Regions from separate parts of the Bradyrhizobium sp. SZCCHNR1017 genome, predicted to be linked through region 2. Evidence: predicted binding sites of a transcription regulator. Region 2 holds the regulator's gene; each other region holds the start of a gene.

Region 1 (5,818 bases), on a different contig from region 2:
CCCGACCAGTGCCGGCTGATCATGGTCGACCCGAAGATGCTCGAACTGTCGGTCTATGACGGCATCCCGCATCTCCTCACGCCGGTCGTGACCGATCCGAAGAAGGCCGTCGTCGCGCTGAAATGGGCCGTGCGCGAGATGGAGGAGCGCTACAAGAAGATGGCCAAGCTCGGCGTGCGCAACATCGACGGCTACAACGCCCGCCTGGGCGAAGCGCGCGCCAAGGGCGAGGAGCTGACGCGCACCGTCCATACCGGCTTCGACAAGGAGACCGGCAAGGCGATCTACGAGGAAGAGAAGCTCGACCTCGATCCCCTGCCCTACATCGTCATCATCGTCGACGAGATGGCCGACCTGATGATGGTCGCCGGCAAGGACATCGAGGGCACGGTGCAGCGCCTCGCGCAGATGGCGCGTGCCGCCGGCCTGCACGTCATCCTGGCAACGCAGCGCCCGTCGGTCGACGTCATCACCGGCACCATCAAGGCGAACTTCCCGACCCGCATCTCCTTCCAGGTCACGTCCAAGATCGACAGCCGCACCATTCTCGGCGAGATGGGCGCCGAGCAACTGCTCGGCCAGGGCGACATGCTCTACATGGCCGGCGGCGGCCGCATCAGCCGCGTACACGGCCCGTTCTGCTCCGACGAGGAGGTCGAGAAGGTCGTCAAGCATCTCAAGGCACAGGGCTCGCCGGAATATCTCGAGGCGGTCACCGCCGAGGAGCCGAGCGAGGAGGATGGCGCCGTGTTCGATGCCACCGGCATGGGCGGCGGTGGCGGCGGCGACGACCTGTTCTCCCAGGCGGTCGCCGTGGTCAAGCGCGACCGCAAGGCCTCCACCAGCTACATTCAACGCCGGCTGCAGATCGGCTATAACAAGGCCGCTTCGCTTATGGAGCGGATGGAACAGGAAGGCATCGTCGGCCAGGCCAACCACGCCGGCAAGCGCGAGATCCTGGTGCCCGAGGAGGAAGGCGGGTTCTGACGGCCCCGATGGCCGCAGAAACGCCGCTTCGGTGCCCGATCTTCACGCGATTACGATCACGCTGCCCGGCCGAACCGGGATAGAACGCGTAAAACCTCAGGACGTCGTTTTGAAAAGCTCCTTGTTGAACAGCACGTTTTCGTATCACGCAGCTTGGCGCGGGCGCCGGATCGGCGCTTGGCTGGTCGCCTGCGCCGTGACGATATGCTCTGTCGCCGGTGCGTCCGGTCACGCCGCCGCGCAGGGCACGCCGGCTCCGAAATCAGGCCCGAAGAGCGGCTCCCAGCTCAGCGCCTCCGACCAGCAGCGGGCCGGCCAGAGCCCCTCGACCACCCAGACGGCCCCGCCCAACCCGGTCATTCCCGATCCCCGGCGCAACGTGCCGGCCAGCATCTTCACCTCGTTCGACGCCAACCAGAAGGCGCAGGCGGCCAAGGTCAGCGCCTATCTGTCGTCGCTGCAGACCCTGGTCGGGAACTTCGTCCAGGTCGGCCCGGACGGCAGCAAGACCAAGGGCGATTTCTACATCCAGAAGCCCGGCAAGGTCCGCTTCGAATACGAGCCGCCGACGCCGATCGACATCATCGCCGACGGCTCTTCCTTGGTGGTGCGCGACCGCAAGCTCGCGACCCAGGACGTCTATCCGCTGTCGCAGACGCCGCTGCGTTATCTGCTGTCCGACCGCATCGACCTGTTGAAGGACACCAACGTGATCGCGGTCGCCGCCGACGACCTCTACGTCACGATCACGATCGAGGAGAAGCAGGCCCTGATCGGGACCAGCCGGCTGATGCTGATGCTCGGCGCCAAGGACGGCCAGCTCAAGCAGTGGACCGTGACCGATCCGCAGGGCTACGACACCACGATTGCCGTCTACAATCTGGATACGACCAAGAAGCTCGATCCGGCGATGTTCAAGATCGACTTCACGGCCTATCCGAGCACGCCGCCGGGCTGACGCCGCTTCTCGCGCTCGCTCAGCGCGATTCGAGCCCGCGCACCTTCCATTGCGCTTCTGACAGTGCGAGCTTCTCGAAGCGCTTGCGCGCCTCCTCGAGGTCATCGGCCGGAAGCGCGTCGCAGCCGGGCCGGTCGCGCAGGATCATCGACGTCGTCGCCCAGCTGAGCCGCGCGGCCTTGCAGGCCAGCAGCAGGTCCGTGATGCGGTCCTCCTCCAGCAGCGATTCGATCGTCTCGATGGTGACGACGCAGAGCAGCGCCAGCGCTGCGATCACGGCAGGGAAATCGCCGGTGGCGCAGAAGCGGTTGACGGCGGAGTCGCCGAGCTTGCCGGTCCGGCTGAGGGCGGCAACCTCGGCCTTGACCTGCTGATAATCCCAGATCGCGCGCATTGCCGCGCCGGGCGAGCGGGTCGGCGTCGCCTGCAGGGTGGCGCGGGTCGCCGGCGGCGCGGCCTTGATGAAGCGGGCGCGGGCGCCCTCGCTGGCCGCGGCGACGAAGGCCCGCGACAGCTTGGCCGGCAGGTCGGTGCGCAGCGCCAGCTTCTCGGCGAGATCCTCGTCGCGCTCGGCGATCTTGAACAGGCTGCGATAGCCGTCCTCGGACAGCCGGGCGGAAAGATTCTGCGCCAGCGCCATGCGCACCGCCGGAAAGCCGCGCGCGATCAGCTGCGTCGTGAGGCTGTCGCCGATGCCCCTGCGGCTGGCGATCGCGACGAGATGCGCCGGGCTGCCGGTGCGGATGAACTCGGCGAGATCGCGCTCGGTCAGCACCGCCGCCTTGGCCAGCATCGGCCCGGCGACGCGCAATTCGGGGTGAACGGCGAGCATCCGCGCCGTCGCGTAAGGCGCGCGCTCGACGCCGGCGAGCGCCATGCTCAGCTCGGCGAGCAACTCGGTCGCGACCTGCGGCATCAGCCGGGCGAACATCTGATCGTAGAGATCGAGCTGCTCGGCGGACGCCGGCCGCGGACCGGCCAGGAACAGGCTGGTGGTCCGGCGCAGCATGTCGGTGGCGAGCTCGGACACCGTCCGCGCATCACCGGCGGGCGTCTTGGCGGTCGGAGCTGCCGCAGGCGCTGGAGGCATCGCACGTCCCTCGTTGGGCGCCTCCCTCGGCTGTGACGGAGGCGCGGGTCGATCATCAATTGAGGAAGAATGCGAAGGCCGGACTAAAGGGGCGTTAAGCGCAGCGGGCGGAGCTGAAACCCCACGCGGCTGTCGTTAATGGATTGCGGCAGAGCGCGGCAACAACGATGTTCCCGTATTGTTCTTGCGAACGATGCCGGCTTCCGCTAGCCTCCTTGTCCGGGAGGGGCATCATGGTCCAGCGCGTTTCCACCGTCGCCTTCGAGGGGATCGAGGCCCGCGCGGTCGACGTGCAGGTCCAGGTCGCGCCGGGGCTGCCGGCGTTTGCGATCGTCGGATTGCCGGACAAGGCCGTGTCCGAGGCGCGCGAGCGGGTCCGTTCGGCGCTGATCGCTTCGGGCCTGGCGCTGCCGGCGCGGCGCATCACCGTCAACCTGGCGCCAGCCGACGTGCCCAAGGAAGGCAGCCATTACGATCTGCCGATCGCGCTCGGCCTGATGGCCGCGATCGGGGCCATTCCGCCGGATGCGCTCGGCGGCTTCACGGTGCTCGGCGAGCTCGGACTCGACGGCTCGATCGCGCCGGTTGCTGGCGTGCTGCCGGCGGCGATCGGCGCCAATGCGCGCGAGGAAGGATTGATCTGCCCGGCCGCCTGCGGCGCCGAGGCGGCGTGGGCGAGCCCGGACCTGCAGATCATCGCGGCGAGCTCGCTGATCCAGATCGCCAACCATTTCAAGGGCACGCAGGTGCTGTCGCGGCCGCAGCCGAAGATCCAGGAGGCACCCGCCAGTCTGCTCGATCTGCGCGACATCAAGGGCCAGGAGAGCGGCAAGCGCGCGCTCGAGATCGCGGCCGCCGGCGGGCATCATCTGCTGATGATCGGCTCGCCCGGCGCCGGCAAGTCGATGCTGGCGGCGCGGCTGCCCTCGATCCTGCCGCCGCTGTCGCCGGCGGAGCTCTTGGAAGTCTCGATGATCGCCTCGGTCGCCGGCGAGATCGAGGGCGGCGCGCTGACGTCGCGACGGCCGTTCCGCAGCCCGCATCATTCCGCGAGCATGGCGGCGCTGACCGGCGGCGGCCTGCGCGCCCGCCCCGGCGAGATCTCGCTGGCGCATCAGGGCGTGCTGTTCCTCGACGAGCTGCCGGAGTTCGATCCGCGCGTGCTGGATTCGCTGCGCCAGCCGCTGGAGAATGGCGAGGTCTCGATCTCGCGCGCCAACCACCGCGTCACCTACCCTGCCCGCTTCATGCTGGTCGCGGCGATGAATCCGTGCCGCTGCGGCAACGCCTTCGAGCCCGGCTACGCCTGCAAGCGCGGCCGCATCGACCGCTGCACCGCCGACTACCAGATGCGCATCTCCGGCCCGCTGATGGACCGCATCGACCTGCGCATCGAGGTCCCCGCCGTCACCGCCGCCGACCTCATCCTGCCGCCCGCCAAGGAAGGCTCGGCCGAGGTCGCCGCCCGCGTCGCCGCTGCACGCGACCTGCAGCGCGAGCGCTATGCCAAGGCCGGCCTGCCACACATCCGGACCAACGCCGAGGCCCCCGCCGCCGTGCTCGACGAGGTCGCCAGGCTGGATGCGCCCGGCCAGAAGCTGCTTCGCGAAGCCGCCGAGACGATGCGGCTGTCCGCCCGCGGCTATCACCGCGTGCTGCGCGTGGCGCGGACGCTCGCCGATCTCGACCACACTGATGCGATCGGCCGGCTGCATCTGGCCGAGGCGCTGTCGTATCGCGCGCTGGCGGAGGACAATCGCCACGCGGCGTAAGGGCGCCCCCTCCCCCTCAACACTCTGGTAACGACTTCTCTTTACGCTCCGACAACCATAAGGCCCGCGTTCCGTCATTAGGCCTGCCCCGTCGGTGCGTATCATGTTGCGTTTCAAGGTCCTTGTCTCGGCCGTGCCGCTGATCGCGGCCGCAGTCATCGCCAGACTCGAATTGGCGCCCTCCCCGCAGCCCTGCATTGCCGTCGGCGCCGACAGCATCTCGCGCGGCTCGGCGCCGTTTACCGCCGATCTCCATGTCGACTTCACCGATGACCCGGCGCTCGCCACTATCAGCGTGGCGCTGGCCGACAGTCCGGAGACGGCCGATTTCGTCGTGGTCGACGATGTGCTCGCCAAGGAGGATCGTGGCTGCGGCATGACTGCCGCGACCGCGGTCGTCGCGATCGCCGCCGATCCGCATCCTGACGTGCCCCGAATCCATCTCGCCAAGGACAGCGCAGCAGATGCTCACGCCGACGATCGCATCCACGTCCGCTCCAGCCACGCCACGGCGCGAGACGCCGCCGCGCTCATCGTCTCGGCCCACGGCCATGACTCACCGCCCGCCGATCCGGTTCTGTGAGTCGGGCTAACGCCCGGTTCACCATCTCAGCACGGCTTCATCGCGCGTGCAGACCTTTCAAAGTCTCAGCAATACCGACGCCGCATGGTGCGGGCCGGCCATGACATTGGGATCGAAATCGTCGGGGGTGATCGAGATGGGACCGATTTTTCACGTCAGGCTGCGCCTGCGCCGGTTCATGCGCCGTCACCGCACCATCTTCGCCATCCTGCGCTCGCTGATGATCTTCTCCGCCGGCTTCGGCGGCGCGTACGGCTTCATCAAGGCCAGCATCTCCGACAACTCCGGCTATAACCCGCACACGTTCGCGATCGGCGCCAGCTTCCTGTTCGCGCTCGCCTGCGTCGGCCTGGCCACGCTCAGCATGCGGCTGCGCTTCGTCGCCAGGAAGATGCACAAGATTGCGCTCCACAACGAGGTGCTGGCCG
Region 2 (5,818 bases):
GAGGTCCGCGCCGCATCCGGGAATTCGCAATAGACCGAGTTCCAGTCCGGACGCGCGACCTGCAGCGGATGATGCATCACGTCGCCCCAGAACAGCGCGCGCTCGCCACGTGAGCTGAAGCTGATGCAGGCGTGATCGATGCTGTGACCGGGGCTCGGCAGAAAACGGAAGCCGTCGGCGACCTCGCTGCCATCCACCGCGATCTCGCGCGCGAGGCCGGCCTCGACGATCGGCAGCACGCTGTCTTCGTAGACCCCTGGCATCGGTGGATGCAGCATGGGGCCAAGCCCAGCTGCGTCCCTGATTGCGGCGTCCGAGCCGTTGCCGGCCGAGAGTGCGGCGACATAGGCGCGCTCGCGGCCTGAGAAGACGTGCTGGGCGTTGGGAAACACCGGCGTCCAACGGCCATCGACAAGCTGCGTATTCCAGCCCACGTGATCGGCGTGCAGATGCGTCATCAGGACGAGGTCGACATCGTCGGGGGTGACGCCGGCTGCCCGCAGCCGGTCCAGAAACGGCTCGTTCAGGCGATGCAGGACGGCCGCGTCGGGTCGCTCCTTGTCATTGCCGGTGGCGGTGTCGATCAGAACCACCCGCTCCGGCGTCCGCACCAGCCAGCTATGGATGCTCAGGCGCAACGATCCCGTGCGCGGATCGACTGATCCCGGCCCGAACCGGCCGCGTTCCCGGGCAATGCTGGCGGCGTCCACACCAGGAAACAGAAACTCCCCCTCGACCGCATCGAGGCCGATCTCGAAGATCCTCGTGATGGTGGCGTCTCCGACGCGATAGGTCGTGATGTCCTGCATGTCTGGCGGCCTCGATCCGAACGGTGGTCTTGTCTGGGCCGAGATCTAGGACTAGGTCATACATTCCTCAAATCGATCCAGCTCATGCAGTCCATCGATCACTTCGATCTTCGCTCCTTCGACCTCAATCTGCTGGTCGCATTCGACGCGCTGATGCAGGAGCGCAGCGTGACGCGCGCGGCGGCGCGCCTCAAGGTGGGGCAGCCGGCAATGAGCCATTCGCTGTCGACGCTTCGCGTGCTGCTGCAGGATGAGCTGTTCGTCCGCGTCGGCACGATCATGCAACCGACGCCGCGGGCGGCGGCGCTCGCCGGGCCGGTTCGGGCGGCGCTGGGGCAGATGCAGGCTGCGCTGCACGCCGCACCGGAGTTCGACCCGGCGACCGAGCAGCGCACCATCCGCTTGGGATTTTCGAGCGAGGTGGAGCTGCTGCTGATCCCCGAACTTGCGGCGCAGCTCCGTCGAACCGCGCCCGGCGTGCGGCTGCTCAGCCGGCCGACCGAGCGAAACGAGGTGCATCGGCTGCTCGACGATGGCGCCTTGGATGTTGCGGTCGGCTGCTTCGAGGCCGTGGCACAGCGGCACAGATCGCAATTCCTGTTCGAGCAGGCTCTGAGCTGCGTCTACAATCCAAAGCGCATCGCGATGAAAACGCCGATCAGCCTCGCCGACTATCTGTCGCTTCCGCACGCGCTGGTGACGCTGACCAACAGCCTGCAGGGCTGCCTGGAGGCGGCGCTGGATGAGATCGGCACCGAGCTCAACGTGGTCTCGGCCTCCTCGGAATTCCTCAGCGTGCTGGCGACGGTCGCCGCATCACCGGTGATCACGACGATACCGACCAGGATGGCGAAGCTCTACGGGCCGCGGTTTGGGCTGGCGCTCTGTCCCGCGCCGTTGAAGCTGCGGCTGCCGGCCGTCTCGATGGTCTGGCCGCTGCAGCTCGATCGTGATGCAGCATCGGTCTGGCTGCGGAACATGGTGGCGGACATCCTGCACACGACCGAGCGCGCCGCCTGTCGCGCGGCTGCGGGATAGCATTCAAAATGAACTCTCTGCATCACGTCTGCTCCGGCCGCGCGCGGCTCGCCGCCGAGGTTGCCGGCCAGGGAGACCCTGTCGTCTTCCTGCACGCCGCAGTGTTCGACCGCTCCATGTGGCGCGCGCAGATCGAGGGCGTCGCGGCAACGCATATGGCGATCGCCTATGACCGGCGCGGATTTGGTGAGACGGTCGCCTATGAGGAAGCTCATTCTCCGGTCGAGGACCTGCTCGCCGTCGTCGACGCGTTCGCGCCGGGGCGGCCGGCGACGCTGATTGCCTGCTCGCAAGGAGGCCGCATCGCGCTCGACTTCGCGCTTCGCCATCCGTCACGTATGGCATCGCTGGTGCTGATCGCACCTTCGATCAGCGGCGCGCCGGAGCCGGTCTATCCACCGGAGATCAAGGCGCTAACGGCGTCGTTGGCCGCTGCCGAGGCCGCACAGGATTGGGATCGGGTCAGCGCTATCAAGGCGCATCTGTGGGTCGACGGTCCCTTGCAGCGCGAGGGACGCATCTCCGGCGAGCCGCGCGAGACGTTCCTGAAGAAGAACGCCGCCGCACTCCGCGCGCCGCCAACCGGCGCGACTCTCGATATGGCACCAGCCTTCCCGCGCCTCGCGGAGATCGTCGCGCCATCGCTCGTCATCTGGGGGGACTTGGACTTTCCTCACATCCAGCAGCGAAGCAGGCTGCTCGCCGCAACAATGCCGAACGGGTCAGGACATGAGCTGGCCGGAACGGCGCACCTGCCGAGCCTGGAACGTCCGCAGGAGGTCATGCGGTTGATTGCAGACTTTCTCGCGCGATCGTGAGGCAGCGGCCCGGAAACGGCCCACAGCAGACGGTCAGAACGCAGGGAGCGGCCTAGGCCCTTGGCCGCGCCGTGCGCGTTCGGTTAGAAGGCGATTCATTCGATCTGCCGTCTCCGTCCGAAGGAACTCTCATGGCCCTGATGCCGGTGTCTGATGCGTTGTCCGCGGTGCTCGCCGGCGCCGAGCCGCTGGCCGAGGAGCAGGTCGGGCTGGACGAGGCGTTTCACCGCATCCTGGCGCGGGACATCGCGGCGCTGCGGACGCAGCCGCCCGAGGCGATGTCGGCAATGGACGGCTATGCCGTGCGCGCGGCGGACGCCGCCCAGGCCAAGGCGCGGCTGAAGGTCATCGGCGAGGTTGCGGCAGGGCGGCCGTTCGATCGCGTGGTTGGACCCGGCGAGGCGGCGCGGATCTTCACCGGTGGCGTTGTTCCGGAGGGCGCGGACGCGGTGGTGATCCAGGAGGACACGATCGCCGAAGACGGCCACGTCGTGATCACCGAGGCCGCGATCAAGGGCCGGCATATCCGGCCGGCGGGCGTCGACTTTCACCAGGGCATGGTGCTGCTGAAGTCCGGGCGCCGGCTCAGCGACCGCGACCTGTCGCTGGCGGCCAGCATGAATCATCCGGCGCTGCCGGTGCGGCGCCGGCCGAAGGTGGCGCTGCTCGCCACCGGCGACGAGCTGGTGATGCCGGGCTCGACGCCCGGCCCGGGCCAGATCGTCTATTCCAACGGCTACGCCTTGCGGGCGCTGGTGCGCAACGAGGGCGGGACCCCGATCGATCTGGGCATCGCCGCGGATACGATGGAGGCGACGATCGCCGGCATCCGCCGGGCCCGCGAGGCCAAGGCCGACATCTTGATCACGACCGGCGGCGCCTCGGTCGGCGATCACGACCTGGTCAAGCAGGCGCTCGAAGCCGAGGGCGTCGAGATGGCGTTCTGGAAGATCGCGATGCGGCCGGGCAAGCCGATGATGCACGGACGGCTCGGCGGCATGAGGGTGATCGGACTGCCCGGCAATCCGGTGTCGTCCTATGTCTGCGCCATCCTGTTCCTGGTGCCGCTGATTCGGCGGCTGCTCGGCCGCGACGAGGCCGTGATGCCGCGCGAGACCGCCCTGCTCGGCCGCGAGCTCGGGCCGAACGATTCGCGCGAGGACTATCTGCGGGCGCGGCTCGAAGAGCGCGCCGACGGCACGCTGGTCGCCACCCCGGTGAGCCAGCAGGATTCGTCGCTGCTCGGCAATCTCGCGCTCTCGCAGGCGGTGGTGATCCGGCCGGCGTTTGCGCCGAAGGCGCCTGCGGGCAGCCCGTGCGAGATCCTGCGCCTGCCGAACTGAGCCGCTTCCCCGGTAAAGCCCGGTCTGTTCATCATATTTTTAGGATTGCGGAACACACATCGAACATATAGTGTCCGTTCATGATTTGTTTTTAGTATGTTGCGGGCGACGCGATGACGGTCCGACTCCAGGGCGCTCTCAGCCGGTTTGTGCGCGAGGCGCAGCTCCTGGACTCGGACGACAACAAACCGGGGACCAGGTCGAGATGCTGACGCGCAAACAGTACGAACTTCTGCGGTTCATCAACGAGCGGCTCAAGGAAGCCGGCGTGCCGCCGTCCTTCGACGAGATGAAGGATGCGCTCGATCTGCGCTCGAAGTCCGGCATTCATCGCCTGATCACGGCGCTCGAGGAGCGCGGCTTCATCCGCCGGCTGCCGAACCGCGCCCGCGCGATCGAGGTGATCAAGCTGCCCGAGCTGTCACAGGCCGCCAACAACCGCCGCGGCTTCACCCCGTCGGTGATCGAGGGCAATCTCGGCAAGGTGCGCACCAGCACTCCCGCGCTGGACGATGGCGAGCGCCCGGTCGCAGTGCCGGTGATGGGCCGCATCGCCGCCGGTACTCCGATCGAGGCGCTACAGACGCGCAGCCACACCATCAGCGTGCCTGCCGACATGCTCGGCAACGGCGATCACTACGCACTCGAGGTGCGCGGCGACTCCATGGTCGATGCCGGCATCCTCGACGGCGACATGGCGCTGATCCAGCGCAACGAGACCGCCGACACCGGCGACATCGTGGTGGCGCTGATCGACGATGAGGAAGCGACGTTGAAGCGCTTCCGCCGACGCGGCGCATCGATCGCGCTGGAGCCGGCCAACACCGCCTACGAGGTACGCATCCTGCCGCCGAACCGGGTGAAGATCCAAGGCAAGCTGGTCGGGCTGTACCGCAAGTACTGATCGCGAATGGGATCGGTCGATGGGCGGCGGGCGCACGCGCTTTCGCCGCCGATCGGAGGCTGCCCAGCAAAATACGTCACGCGCGAATGCACCTCATGATGTGCAGCGCGGCATGCTCAAACGCTTGTGATCGGCCGCGGGCACACGCGATGCAGATCAGCGCAGAATTGCCGCGAAGCGCGCGCTAACATCACCATCGATGTCCACTCTGATAGAGGCCTGCGCCTGTCCGGGGGGAGCGTGGGTCGGCTATCTCTCAACGAGGAGCGATCCGATGTGTGACTACAGCCTCCATGCGGTTGCGTCCCGTCCCGCCAAGGTCGGCGAGACGTTGATCTCGATGACCTTCCGTGGCACCGCCACCCGCGGCTTCGCGCTGGAGAGCGAGCCGACCGTCGCAGTCTGCATGCTGCCCGGCACCGAGTTGGCCTTCGCCGAGGACGTCCGCTACGACAGCCGCTGGCTCTGGACCCGGACGATCCGCGAGCGCGTCGCAAAGTTCAACAGCATCGAGACTCACATTCCCGATCGCCATCACGACGCGATCGAATTCGCCGATGGCCGCCACGTGCTGGTGACCCAGCTCTGCGAGGGCCAGCGCGTCACCGTGCTGCAATTGCCGGTCAGCAAGCAGCCGGCGGAGCGACGCCCGGACATCGCCGAGGACGTGCCGCCTTCGCAGGCCACACCGATTCGCCGCATCAGCATCACCTGAGGGGTCTCCGCATCGGCATTTCTCTCGGTCGTGAGCGAGCTTTCGACCGTGGGAGATTTGGGTTCTGCAAGCGCAAAGTCCTCTCGGGCGAACCTCACGCCCCGGCATCGCATCGGATAGGAACGACATCCCTCGGCCGGCATGATGTGCCGGGGGAGCCTGCCGCCGTGGTCAACAAGATCGATTGGAAC
Region 3 (5,818 bases), on a different contig from region 2:
CCAAGCTCGCCGCCATCATGATCACCTATCCCTCGACGCATGGCGTGTTCGAGGAGCACATCCGCGACATCTGCGACATCGTCCATGCCCACGGCGGACAGGTCTATCTCGACGGCGCCAACCTCAATGCGCAGGTCGGCCTCGCCAGACCCGGCGATTACGGCGCCGATGTCAGCCATTTCAACCTGCACAAGACCTTCTGCATTCCGCATGGCGGCGGCGGCCCGGGCATGGGCCCGATCGGCGTGAAGGCGCATCTGGCGCCCTTCCTGCCCGGTCACCCTGCGACCGACGGCGCGAGCGCGCATCCGATCGGGCCGGTCTCGGCCGCCCCCTACGGCTCGGCCTCGATCCTGACCATCTCCTACATCTACATGCTGCTGATGGGCGGCGACGGCCTGACCCGCGCCACCGAGATTGCGATCCTCAACGCCAACTACGTCGCGGCGCGGCTCGATGCGCATTTTCCGGTGCTCTACCGCAACGAGCGCGGCCGCGTCGCGCATGAATGCATCATCGACCCGCGGCCGCTCAAGCAGAGCAGCGGCGTCACCGTCGACGACATCGCCAAGCGGCTGATCGACTACGGCTTCCACGCGCCGACCATGAGCTTCCCGGTGGCGGGCACCTTGATGATCGAGCCGACGGAATCGGAGTCCAAGGCGGAGCTCGACCGCTTCTGCGACGCCATGATCGCGATCCGGAAGGAGATCGCCGAGGTCGAACAGGGCCGCTTCGGAATCGAGGCCTCGCCGCTGCGCCACGCGCCGCACACGGTGCACGACATCGCCGACGACGATTGGAACAGGGCCTACCGGCGCAGCGAGGGCTGCTTCCCCGCGGGCACCTCGCGCACCGACAAGTACTGGTGTCCGGTCGGCCGCGTCGACAACGTCTACGGCGACCGCAATCTGGTGTGCTCATGCCCGCCGGTGGCGGACTACGCCCAGGCGGCGGAGTAAGCCTCCTCACGCATGTTCCAGTGGATCGGGCGCCACGGCTCGCGACAATCAATGACGTGAGGCGTGTCGGGATCCGGAGCGATGAGCACCGCATGCCAACGCCAGAGATTGGCGTTGATCAATTCGGTGCCGCCCCACCAGCGCCGGATCGGATTATGGCTGCTGAAATCCTCCTCGCCGGCCAGGATCGCCTTGCCGAGCGGCGTCAGCGACAGCGTGCTCGCCTTGTAGCGCTCGAGGCGTTCACGGCTGTCGTGCATCTCGACCGAGAACGGCCGTTCGGCGAGGCCCGAAATTGCCGGCGCCGGCGCCAGTGCCAGACCGTCGAGCAACGCGCCTCCCTCCCAATAGTCATAGACGCGGCGTTGAAAGCGATCCCGATGATGCGGCAACAGGTCGAATGGGTGCTGATAGCCGGCTGACAGCAATTCGAGGATTCTCAGCTCCGATGCTCCCAGGCCCGTCGCAACACCAGGAAGCTCATCGAGCATCTCCTGCAAGCAGCGGCGAAGCTGCGGCAGTGCACTGAGATCCTGCTTCAACAGATCGAACCAGGCTTGCGGCGTGGGCGCCCGAAACGCCTGCCATGCCAGATGGCCCAAATCGAGATGCTCACGCGCAAGCTCTACGCCGGCAATGGCCCGACCGGCGAGTCGCCCGGCCGGGGCATCGGATAGCGGGACATCGACATGCCGCAATACGATCTTCGTCGCGATCTCCGCGTGATGGCGCAGATAGTCCAAGAGCCAGATCAGCACCAACTGGTCGTTCGGACGGGTCCCCATCCACAGCTCGACGCTATCGCAACGGTCGACAAGTTCGAGAAAACTCTGACTCCGCCCGCCGACCGCCATGAAGTCGCCACGCGAGGCGAAATCCAACCAATGCCCGCGCTTCGGTCGCGCGGTGCGCTGGACGAGATAAGCCGATAACTCGGCATCTGATGGCAACGGTCCCCATACGAAACGATGGAGAATTGGCACCACTAGGTCGGCAAAGCCGCCTCTCCGAAGCGCTCCGGCGCTGGGATCATCGGCCGCTAGAATCAAACGCGTCATGCTGTTGGCTCCGGCACGACCTGATTGGCTCAAGACGCTATCAACACGCTCGCGATCGGCTCCCGGCGCCCAGGACTGGCGTCGGAAATGTCGGTGCCGCCGCGCGGATCCGGTCCGCTCGTCCGCGCGCACGCATTCGATTATTCGCGCTGAAGATCGTATCCGGCGCTCGGAAACTCAGGCTCACTGCATTCGGTCATGCAGCAACCGCAGATTTCGGCAGAACACCACACATCTGCAAACGGGCGCCGGAACGTCGGCAACGCAACGTCCACGGCACCCGCCGCCGTCTTACCTCTACTCCTCCGTCGGCTCCTCGCCGTCGGCGTCGGCGTCGCGCTCGGCGTTGCCGGCCAGGATCTGCTCGGCGATCAGGCCGGAGTTCTGGCGGATCGCGGCTTCGATCTTGGCGGTCATGTCCGGATTGGCCTTGAGGAACGATTTCGAATTCTCACGTCCCTGCCCGAGACGCTGGCTATCGTAGGAGAACCAGGCGCCGGACTTCTCGACGATGCCGGCCTTTACGCCGAGATCGAGGATCTCGCCCATCTTGGAGACGCCCTCGCCATACATGATGTCGAACTCGACCTGCTTGAACGGCGGCGCCAGCTTGTTCTTCACCACCTTCACACGGGTGGAATTGCCGATCACCTCGTCGCGCTCCTTGATCGCGCCGATGCGGCGGATGTCGAGGCGGACCGAGGCATAGAACTTCAGCGCATTGCCGCCGGTGGTGGTCTCCGGCGAGCCGTACATCACACCGATCTTCATGCGGATCTGGTTGATGAAGATCACCATCGTGTTGGACTTGTTGATCGAGGCCGTCAGCTTGCGCAGCGCCTGGCTCATCAGGCGGGCCTGCAGGCCCGGCAGCGACTCGCCCATCTCGCCTTCGAGCTCGGCCTTCGGCACCAGCGCCGCCACGGAGTCGACCACCAGCACGTCGACCGCACCGGAACGCACCAGGGTGTCGCAGATCTCCAGCGCCTGCTCACCCGTATCCGGCTGCGAGATCAGAAGCTCGTCGATGTTCACGCCGAGCTTGCGCGCATACACCGGATCGAGCGCATGCTCGGCATCGATGAAGGCGCAGATGCCGCCCTTCTTCTGCGCTTCCGCCACCGTGTGCAGCGCCAGCGTGGTCTTGCCCGAGGATTCCGGCCCGTAGATCTCGACGATGCGGCCCTTCGGCAGACCGCCGATGCCGAGCGCGATGTCGAGCCCGAGCGAGCCGCTGGACACCGTATCGACATCCATCGAACGGTCGTTCTTGCCCAGCTTCATCACCGAGCCCTTGCCGAACTGACGCTCGATCTGGGACAGCGCAGCGGAGAGCGCCTTACTCTTATCCATGGAGGAACCTTCGACGATACGCAGGGCGGTGGCGGACATTGGCGCTCCTTATGGCGGGGATTCGCGGGATGGACAAACGGTTAACGAGGTCGGCCAGCAATCTTGAGGTGAATGTACTCCATCCGTTCTTTGTTCGCAATATGTTCTTCTCGACATTCACACCTCTCTTTCACAAACCCCTGACAACCCGCGGGAGACACGCCTGCCGCTCGAGGGCCGAGGGCCGGCGCGCGGTGCACCGCGCACCAGCGAGGGAGCGCTGCCCGATCAGCGCGCCCGGAAGCGAAGTACGGCATGCGGGATGCTGGATGACGGCGACTGCGAAGGGATCCCGATCCGGCTGGAGGCGGAAGCCATGCGCGCGAACGGCGCGGCCGCCGACCGGTGATCGCGCGGACTACGACCAGCCTGCGCGAGCGCTCCAACCTCGCTTTCCACGCCTGCGGCATACACAAAATCAATTATAAGTAGTTATTGTCGTCTCGGCCGTGCCCTATCATCCTGCTGGTCCTTCTCTCTGAGCCTCGCAGACCGCTTCCAATTTTCGGAACCAGCATGACCGGATCCAACAACGAACAGACCCTCACGCTGTGGCGCCCTGTCGGCCCAAAGGAGCTTGCCTTGATCGAGGCGTCGGGCATGCGTGCGTTTCCGCCGCGCCTTCCGGAGCAGCCGATCTTCTACCCGGTGCTGACCGAGGACTATGCCGTGAAGATCGCACGGGACTGGAACGTGCCGGCGAGCGGCGCCGGCCACGTGCTGCGCTTTGCGATCCTGCGAGGCTTCATCGACACCTACGAGGTGCGCGAGGCCGGCGGCCGCAAGCATCGCGAGTACTGGATTCCCAGCGAAGACCTCGCCGACTTCAACGCCGCAATCGTTGGACCGATCGTGCTTGTCAGGTCTTTTCCTTGAAACTACCAACTCCTACACGCGTGCGTAGATCGCACATTCCGTGGTTCTCCTGAGAGGAACGAAGTTCCATCGCCTCTTCTGCTTTTGTTCGGCTCGTCGTGCGTGCAGGCGCACGATTTCGATGCAGACGCGCAGCCGCGCGCAAGCGGCGGCCGGCCATCAGGTTCCGCATCACGTGGCGTGCAAGCACTCGACGGCCACCATATGACGGACGACAGATGAAGCGACGAACCTCGGACGCCCCCGTGTCGGACCCTGCCCAAGAATGCGTTAGCGCGCCATTGGCGCGGCTCCTCATGCCGGCCCGAGGAATGGCCCGGAAAAAACCCGCGTGATCCGCATCACGCGCGCCGGCGCTCACGACATCTTCAAGCCACAAACCATTGTCATAAACTTTGGGTTGCGTTATAGAATCGTGGTTGTCGTACGTCTGAGCAGATTTTTGATCAGCCCCGGATTTGTTTGTTCGTTGCGATGATGGTCGCCGCACATCGTCTAGTTTATCGCCTTTGGTGTGCCGTCGACCGATCCCTTGCAGCCTGTCAGCTCCCGCACTTGCAGGCTCCGTCACACGTAGGCGCACGGCCCTGAAACCATCCGCGCCGAAAGAAAGCCCCGGACGACGTCCGGGGCTTTCGACGTTGATAGCTCCGCTCGGGATGCATCTCCCTCCGTCATTGTCGTGATGTCGGGGAACGGATCGCGTGCGTTGCGCTTCATATTGGCGATGACAACAAATGACGTGACGTGCCCGTCCTGCAGGGCCGGCCTTCAAAGGATCGAGCTTCACTCGCAGCAAGACGCCGCGGGAGAGAGGCGTTGTCCGGCCTGCGATGAACTCTTGGAAATGGTCGACGGCGCGACGCAGATCGCCTACCGACTGACAGCCGTGCCGGAACGGATCTTCGACCACAGCCAGGTGCGCGTCCCACGGCGGCCGATCGAGATTGCAACCTTGATCTGACGCAAGGCACGCCTACAGATTTCGCACTAATTTAATCGTGTCACTGCCGAACTGCCCTCGCTGGGAAGCTACGACGTTGACGCCGAGCCTCGGACCGCAGCGGTCCGAGGCTCATTCGTTGGCCCGCGATTCGTCCGGTTGCGCCGCACATCACCCATGGCAATCAGCCTAACGGAAGCGAACAGCGCGACCGACCGTATTTTACCGGAATTGATCCGAGTGGGTTTTGCGCTTCCATTTGTGGTGCGTACATCAAACCCAGCGGCCTGGGGCGGTCAGGGCTCACCGGTTTTGGCAATGCCGCTCTATTTCTTTCGTATCCGCAACGGCCACTTCTCAGGCGCGTCCGAGTATGGGACCGAGTGCGCCGACCGCAACGCAGCCTGGAAAGAGATGACCACCGTCTGCGCCGACATGGCCAGCAGCATCTCGCGCAAGCTCGCCGAAAACTCCGAATGGCAGATGGAGCTGCTCGACGAGGCAAGGCAGCCGGTCTTCCGCATCCGGATCGTCGCCGAGTCGCTGGATCAGGCCTGACGGCTCGCCACACATCTTATGGATCGTCA

What was found. Region 2 encodes LexA, which represses DNA repair genes until DNA is damaged. Its sites were predicted from a motif close to TGTTCNNNNTGTGTTCNG; they were not measured.
Region 1: QW863_RS09855 (YifB family Mg chelatase-like AAA ATPase) is a predicted target of LexA. The motif match lies at 3,204-3,221, and genes of this name have one in related genera.
Region 3: recA (recombinase RecA) is a predicted target of LexA. The motif match lies at 3,504-3,521, and genes of this name have one in related genera.

The regions. Positions count from the first base shown of each region.
Region 1 covers NZ_JAUHIR010000003.1:197,838-203,655, reverse strand. Annotated here, with positions in the region: gene QW863_RS09870 (DNA translocase FtsK) at 1-987, shown strand, start outside; gene QW863_RS09865 (outer membrane lipoprotein carrier protein LolA) at 1,184-1,945, shown strand; gene QW863_RS09860 (DUF2336 domain-containing protein) at 1,965-3,035, opposite strand; gene QW863_RS09855 (YifB family Mg chelatase-like AAA ATPase) at 3,269-4,807, shown strand; gene QW863_RS09850 (hypothetical protein) at 4,911-5,390, shown strand; gene QW863_RS09845 (PAS domain-containing hybrid sensor histidine kinase/response regulator) at 5,527-5,818, shown strand, end outside.
Region 2 covers NZ_JAUHIR010000001.1:854,274-860,091, forward strand. Annotated here, with positions in the region: gene QW863_RS03990 (MBL fold metallo-hydrolase) at 1-809, opposite strand, end outside; gene QW863_RS03995 (LysR family transcriptional regulator) at 894-1,847, shown strand; gene QW863_RS04000 (alpha/beta hydrolase) at 1,856-2,665, shown strand; gene glp (gephyrin-like molybdotransferase Glp) at 2,797-4,008, shown strand; gene lexA (transcriptional repressor LexA) at 4,214-4,912, shown strand; gene QW863_RS04015 (hypothetical protein) at 5,187-5,627, shown strand.
Region 3 covers NZ_JAUHIR010000007.1:133,099-138,916, forward strand. Annotated here, with positions in the region: gene gcvP (aminomethyl-transferring glycine dehydrogenase) at 1-962, shown strand, start outside; gene QW863_RS18725 (DUF1835 domain-containing protein) at 941-2,020, opposite strand; gene recA (recombinase RecA) at 2,318-3,412, opposite strand; gene QW863_RS18735 (hypothetical protein) at 3,995-4,288, shown strand; gene QW863_RS18740 (DUF6894 family protein) at 5,550-5,789, shown strand.